3 regions of the Bacillus sp. GW823-FHT06A11 genome follow, and region 1 is predicted to be linked to each of the others. Evidence: riboswitches for the same ligand, from Rfam matches in the RefSeq annotation. Region 1 holds a riboswitch; each other region holds the start of a gene.
The links. Region 1 has a riboswitch for magnesium ahead of AC1Q8L_RS04330 (P-type ATPase actuator domain-containing protein). Riboswitches for the same ligand answer to the same signal wherever they lie in the genome.
Positions count from the first base shown of each region.

Region 2: another riboswitch for magnesium. It lies ahead of AC1Q8L_RS00025 (FtsW/RodA/SpoVE family cell cycle protein); the one in region 1 lies ahead of AC1Q8L_RS04330 (P-type ATPase actuator domain-containing protein).
Region 3: another riboswitch for magnesium. It lies ahead of mgtA (magnesium-translocating P-type ATPase); the one in region 1 lies ahead of AC1Q8L_RS04330 (P-type ATPase actuator domain-containing protein).

Region 1 is NZ_JBXAHS010000001.1:894,218-896,492, reverse strand. It holds gene AC1Q8L_RS04340 (glutathionylspermidine synthase family protein) at 1-122, shown strand, start outside; gene AC1Q8L_RS04335 (DUF350 domain-containing protein) at 115-501, shown strand; M-box (ykoK) riboswitch at 715-880, shown strand; gene AC1Q8L_RS04330 (P-type ATPase actuator domain-containing protein) at 1,216-1,941, shown strand; gene AC1Q8L_RS04325 (5'-3' exonuclease) at 2,074-2,275, shown strand, end outside.
Region 2 is NZ_JBXAHS010000001.1:6,126-8,400, reverse strand. It holds partial or broken gene AC1Q8L_RS00030 (Rieske 2Fe-2S domain-containing protein) at 1-161, opposite strand, end outside; gene AC1Q8L_RS00025 (FtsW/RodA/SpoVE family cell cycle protein) at 349-1,470, opposite strand; M-box (ykoK) riboswitch at 1,656-1,832, opposite strand.
Region 3 is NZ_JBXAHS010000002.1:631,415-633,689, reverse strand. It holds gene AC1Q8L_RS11835 (DUF3932 family protein) at 57-308, shown strand; gene AC1Q8L_RS11830 (hypothetical protein) at 343-882, opposite strand; M-box (ykoK) riboswitch at 1,051-1,218, shown strand; gene mgtA (magnesium-translocating P-type ATPase) at 1,554-2,275, shown strand, end outside.

The DNA of each region.
Region 1 (2,275 bases):
TTGGTTCGTTTTTAATTGCTGGAAAAGCGAGTAGTATCGGTATTCGTGCGGGAGAAAAGATTACAGGAAATGAATCGTACTATTTACCGGTAGGTATAAAAAGGAGGGGGAAAAATGATTAATTTTTTATTATATTTAGCAGTAACACTCGGCCTTTTATGTATAGGTCTGTTCTTGATGGAAGTGACAACGAAAGTAAAGGAATTTAAGTTAATGGCTCAAGGAAATAAGGCGGTAAGCTATGTGCTTGGAGGACGATTACTTGGGTTAGCTGTTGTTTTATATTCGACAGCAGCTAATTCAATTTCACTTCTTGATATGATTTCGTGGGGAGCAGTTGGGATTTTGGCTCAAATTATCGTCTTTTATTTAGCTGAGTGGCTTACACCACGCTTTAATATAAACAAAAGTCTCGAAGAAGATAATCAAGCAGTCGGTCTTTTTCTTATGTTTTTATCGCTTTCGATTGGGATTGTAATCGCTGGTTGTATAACTTATTAAAAACTTTACGTTTAAACGTAAAGTTTTTTATTTTATCCCGCTATTTGCCGGGCAGCCCGATTGGTGAGGGCTAATAATCAGTGGGGGATGAACAAAACCCCCACTGATTAAAGTTTCACTTTATATACGTTAGTTTGCCATACCTTTTGAAAAAATTGTAGGCTACTGTTGACATCTATTTTAAATAAGAGTAACATTTTCAATGTAATGAAAATAAGTCTCTGTTAGGTGAGGCTCCTGTATAGAGAAATGCTACTGCCCAAAAATGTCGAGAGACGCCAATGGGTCAACAGGAATGATCGAATTAAGGTTTTTCTTAACGTAGCTGGTAATGTACCTATGCTATACAGTGCTAAAACTCGGCGAGGGAGAGGTCCGTAGATTTCTAATTATATTAGAAATCGTTTATTTGTGTATGTAATGGCCACTACTCTCTTAAGGGTAGGGGTCTTTTTTGTTACCAAGCTATGAGTAATTTCATAGTATAAACTATAAAATTAAACGAGGAGGTGAGGAGCATGTCAAATTCTGACTCGGTTCCGTTACCCATATACTTCAAATCAAAAATATATGATGTAGGCAGGAAACGATTTGTTCCTCCCTCTATATTTATCACAATGTAGCGTTTATAAAGCGCTAGACACTTTCACAGTAAAGTGGATAAATTGAGAAACAAAGCGTTTCTTCCTATGTTGTAAAGGAGGAGACGATAATATGTTATATGCAAACAAAACTGTGGGTAACACGTCATATAAACTAAATAAAAAATCAATAAAAGAACAAACAATGCTCCAAAAAAATAAAGATTTATTAATTGAAATTGCAACAAGAGATGTAAAATCTGTATTTGCATATTTTAAAACAACAAGAGACGGACTATCAATGAAAGAGGCGCAAAAACGTATTCAAGTATATGGCCGAAATGAACTAACTTCAAAAAGAGCAATTCTTGCAGAAGTAATGATGAAGCTTGGTGGCATGATTCCAGGTTTTTCAAAACAACGTGTGTGTGATGAATTACAACGTGAAACGATTACTGTATCTAGAGTAGAATGTTCTAGTAGTACAGGGCTAAATAGTGAACTGAAAATGATGGAGATACCAGTGCAAGAACTTGTACCTGGAGATATGATTTTTCTTTCGGCTGGAGATGCTGTGCCAGCTGATGTACGTATTATTTATGCAGATGATTTATTAGTGAATGAGTCTGTGTTAACGGGAAACGAAGCGAGTATAGAGAAGTTTGAAAGCTGCTATCACCTTGAACGTAAACGATTTATTCCATTAAAACGGATGAAAGATTATAATCCACTTGAGCTTGAAAATGTATGTTTTAAAGGTTCACATATCGTTAGTGGAAGTGCAAAGGCTGTCGTTGTTTCTACTGGAAAAAATACGTATTCAGGCATATTGCATACTTGTTGTAGTAGAACGTCTTAATGTGTTAATGGTGCTAAATATACAAAAACAATGTATAATAGACAAAGTTGAGCAAAAACGTAGAATGGTAATCTATTTATATAACCTTACGTGATAACGTGAGGTTATTATTTTTTTAATAGGAGAGGAATTATGAAAAAAGTATTATTAGTTGATGGTATGGCACTATTATTTCGTGCTTTTTACGCAACAAGTGTCTACGGACAATTTATGAAACGACAAGATGGAACCCCTACGAATGGGATTCATGGTTATATGAAACACTTGTTAACAGCTACGCAAGCGATTGAACCAACACATATCGTTACATGCTGGGATATGGGAAGTACGACAT
Region 2 (2,275 bases), 890 kb from region 1:
AGGGCAGTAAGGTGATAGAGCCTGAACTTCGCCTTTTTCATCCCGATATAATACAAAATCTTTGCCAGCAACTCTTTTTTTACTGGGATCTTTTTTATATCTTTTACATAACTCACAGCATACCAATTACGTGGGAATACTCTATTTATATTTAGAGTCATTTATTTTCTCCTTCTTTTTTATTCACCTAGTAGATATTAGTGGTGTCTACTGTATACTGTCTATTCTATGCTATAAAATATTTTAAATGTTCGTTTAAAATTAATAAATCTACAGTTTAATCAAATCATTATGAAAGCCTGCATAATCTCTCTAAATGTAACAAAAATGACTAAAGTACAATAGATTTTAAAAAGGAGAAAGTTTTATTTTATCGAAAATTGAGATATTAAGCAATATTCCTATTGCTATTAAATTCACCATTAAAGAACTTCCACCAAAACTTACAAATGGAAATGGAGTACCTGTAAGAGGAAATAGTCCCGTAATACCACCTAAATTTACAACTGATTGCATACCAATCATACATCCTATACCAATTGCTATAAAACTGCCGAATGGATCTACACATAATTGTGCAATTTTTAAGGAGCGAAGTACTATAGTCAAAACTCCAACCAATAGAATAAATACACCAATAAATCCTAGTTCTTCAGAAACTATTGCCATTATAAAATCAGTGTGTGGTTCTGGAAGATAACCTGTTTTTTGTATGCTATTTCCAAATCCACGACCAGTGATTCCTCCAGAGCCCATGGCAATAAAAGAGTTTACAAGCTGGTATCCATTTCCTTGCGCATCAAGAAAGGGATTGAAAATCGTAGTAATACGTGTCTTTTGAACTTCTGATAAACTATATTGAATCAAATAATATAAAATAGGTAACCATAAAATAGAACCGATGGTAGTTCTTTTGATTAGTAGATTTATATTTATTCCTGAACAAAGAAATATGCTAAAACCTATACCTAATATTAAAAGTGCAGATCCTAAATTTGGTTGTTTAAAGATAAGAAAAAAAATTGTAGCTAAAAAAAATAAAAGTTTTCCGATACCACTCCAGTTATTTTTAGCTTGTTCTTGTCGCAATGCAAAAAAACGGGCTGTTACAAGGATTGTTCCTAATTTAAGAAATTCAGCTGGCTGTATTCCAAAGATCCATGATTGAGCATTATTTACCACTTTTCCTTTCCATAAAACCATAATTAATAAAAAAATCCCCCCAACCATAATACAGATTGAGACTATTCGTTTTTTCCATATTTCATATGGGAGTAAAGCACAAATTATTAATCCTATTGTTCCTAAAAGTAGCTTTGTTAATTGAGAATCAACAAAATGTCTACTGTTATAACCGTAATGTTGGACAGCGACAATGGAGCTTGCACTATACATCATGATAATACCTAAAGTACATGTTATGAATAGAGGAAGGAGCAATAGATAATCGAGTTTTAATATTTTTTTCATTTTAATATCCTCCTGATTTAAAACAAAACATAATATTACATTTGCTAATGAATAGAATCTTGTTCTCGTCAATTACTAAATATGACTTTTGTTTAGGAAGATTCTATCGCTTATTCCCTGTTTTTTACGCAAAAATCCCCCTAGTATGTAACTAGAGGGATTCAAAATGGCATGAGTAAATAAGGCTTTTTTCCCTCTAGTAGAGCTTTGGCACTATACAACGTAAAGTAATGAAAATTCATTACTTAGCTATCTTAAGAAGAGCCTTAATCCGACAATTCCTGTTCTACCCATTGGCGTCTTTCGACATTTTTGGGCAATAGCCTGTGTTTGCATAGGAGCCTCACCTAACAGGTTAAGCAATATAAATTTTATGTGTTTGTTTCGTGTAGCAAGCATAAATATATTTTTTTTGCTTGTCAAGCAACCATATTGCTAATTTTATTTGTTTTATTGCTTTATAGTTCTTTGAGAAATGATATGAAAAAATGTCTGTAATCATTCTGTATAAGTACATATTTTTGACTTGTAGTGTATCGTTTGATTAAGTAGTTTAACCATATAAATTTGATAAACAGTAAAGAAGATTTTAATCATAAAAGAAGATTTTTTTGTGAATGTTCTTTTGATATACAGAATGACTAATTATTCATCTTTTGTTATAAAGTTGGAATTTGATTAAAAACAATAAGTTTCATATGTTTTATTACGTTTCTTCGAATTAAATCTATTTGAATTCTATGTTTTTTAAGGGGAATTTTAAATTTATAATAAAATATAATTTCATTTTCTATAAAAGATTTTT
Region 3 (2,275 bases), on a different contig from region 1:
ATCGTTCGTGTTTTGTGTTAAAATGATTATACTACATTTTAAGGGAGCGTTTTATTATGAAAGAAGTATTTCGTTTACAAACTGATTTTTCATCTTCATTTGATCGCTGGGTAAGTTCTTTCGTGTCTGATCACCCAGCACAATTAGAATGGACAACTTTAAAGGAATTAATCCATGAATATACAACATCACATACAAATGATACGTTACCAGCATATATTTCTTCAGCTTTAACATATTACGCCCAACGCGTTTCAACTACAAACAGTTCAGAGATTGTTATTTTTGAAAACCCTACAATCTCGTAATCTATAATAAAAAAGCACTGGTTACAGTGCTTTTTTATTTATACTTATTTAGCAAATGATTATATTCCGTCCACAAGTCTGTATACATACTTTGATCAAACTCATCTAAAATTATCTTTTCACTTGATTTATTGAATAATTCTTTTGCTTGTAGCGCAAAAGAAACAATTTGTTTTCTATATTCATTTTCATTTACTTCTATATGAAGCCCTTCATAGTATATAGCCTTTTGATCAGTAGAAATAACTTTGACAAAATCCTTTAAAACCACATTTTCACCTATATGGTTTATAGTCCAATGAATTAAAATTGGGCATCCTAACATGAGCATAGTGCCACATCCGTGCAAAATAAGCCCCTCTTCATTTTCAATATCACAAATATATTCTTTATCTAAAGTTCGTAACAGAGCTAGAGCTGATTCACTTATTCCCCATTCCTCATCCATACCTGTTTGTGTAATAATCGTTCCATCCACATTTAAATAAATTTCCCCGTGAGAACATAAATCTTCCTGCTCATTAAACAACCACTTTTGATTCTCAATATTTATAATAAAATTTTGTGGTACCATTACAAATTCCCCTTTTATAAAAATATTTATTTTCCACATTATTTATAATTAATATCATGTATTTCATCCCATATATCTATTATAAATCCATTTAATATTTTAAAAACACAGATAAAAAAGATATTGACACTACGATTTTACAGTGCTAACATTCAACATGTAATTGAATATGGTCTCTGTTAGGTGAGGCTCCTGTATAGAGAAACGCTGCTGCCCAAAAATGTCGAGAGACGCCAATGGGTCAACAGGAAAGGTCGGAATGAAGGCCTTTTTTAACGTAGCTGGTTTCAGTACCTATGCTATACAGTGCTAAAACTCAACGAGGGAGAGGTGCATGTATTTTGTCATACACAAAAACTGTTTTTATTTATGTCTACTAGCAGTCTTTGTTGTGGACTCTTTTAACTGCGAATTCAGACCTTTACTCGTTTTGAGTAAAGGTCTTTTTACGTCTATATGCACCTTACTATGAAACAAACATAGCATATTCAGAAACTACTAAATTGTACGGAGGTGAGGAACAGTTGGCAATTGATGATTCGGCCCAGATACCCATACGTTTTACATTCATATTTCATCATGTAGGTAGGAAAGAAACTGTTCCTCACCATTTCAAATAGTTAGTTAGGTAACAGATTGTTTCCTCCTTCATGACAGAGGAGGAACTACCGATGTTTAATTTACAAAGACAAGAAACAAAGCATGCTTATGAGCAAGATAGCATGAAAACAAATAACGAATTATTAGTGGAGGTTGCAACACAAGATGTAATCTCTGCGTTAAAACTTCTAGAAACAACACAAGATGGATTATCTAAACAAGAAGTGGCTCGTAGACTTTCTTTTTACGGTCCGAACGAAATAGCTCATAATAAAATGGCGCCGTGGTACATTCAATTTCTGCTGGCATTTAAAAATCCATTTATTTTCGTTTTATTAGCTCTTGGAGCACTCTCCTTTTTCACAGATGACATACAAGGAACAATTGTCGTATCTGCAATGGTACTACTTAGTGCAACGATTCGGTTTTCCCAAGAATTTCGTTCTCAAAAAGCTGCCGATAAGTTAAAGGCTATGGTTCGAACAACTGCGAGCGTATTTAGAATAAATGGATTTGTACATGAAACAAAAAATGTAACGAATTTAAATCGAAATTACACAACAGAAATTCCAATTGAAGAGCTTGTACCTGGCGATATTATTTCCCTTTCAGCTGGTGATATCGTTCCAGCTGATGTGCGTGTTGTATCCGCTAAAGATTTATTTGTTAATCAATCTTCTTTGACAGGGGAAGCACTTCCTATAGAAAAATACGAACACTGCTACCATACAGAAAATAAGCATATCTTACCGAAAAACATGAAAAAAAATTACAATCCACTCGATATGGAAAA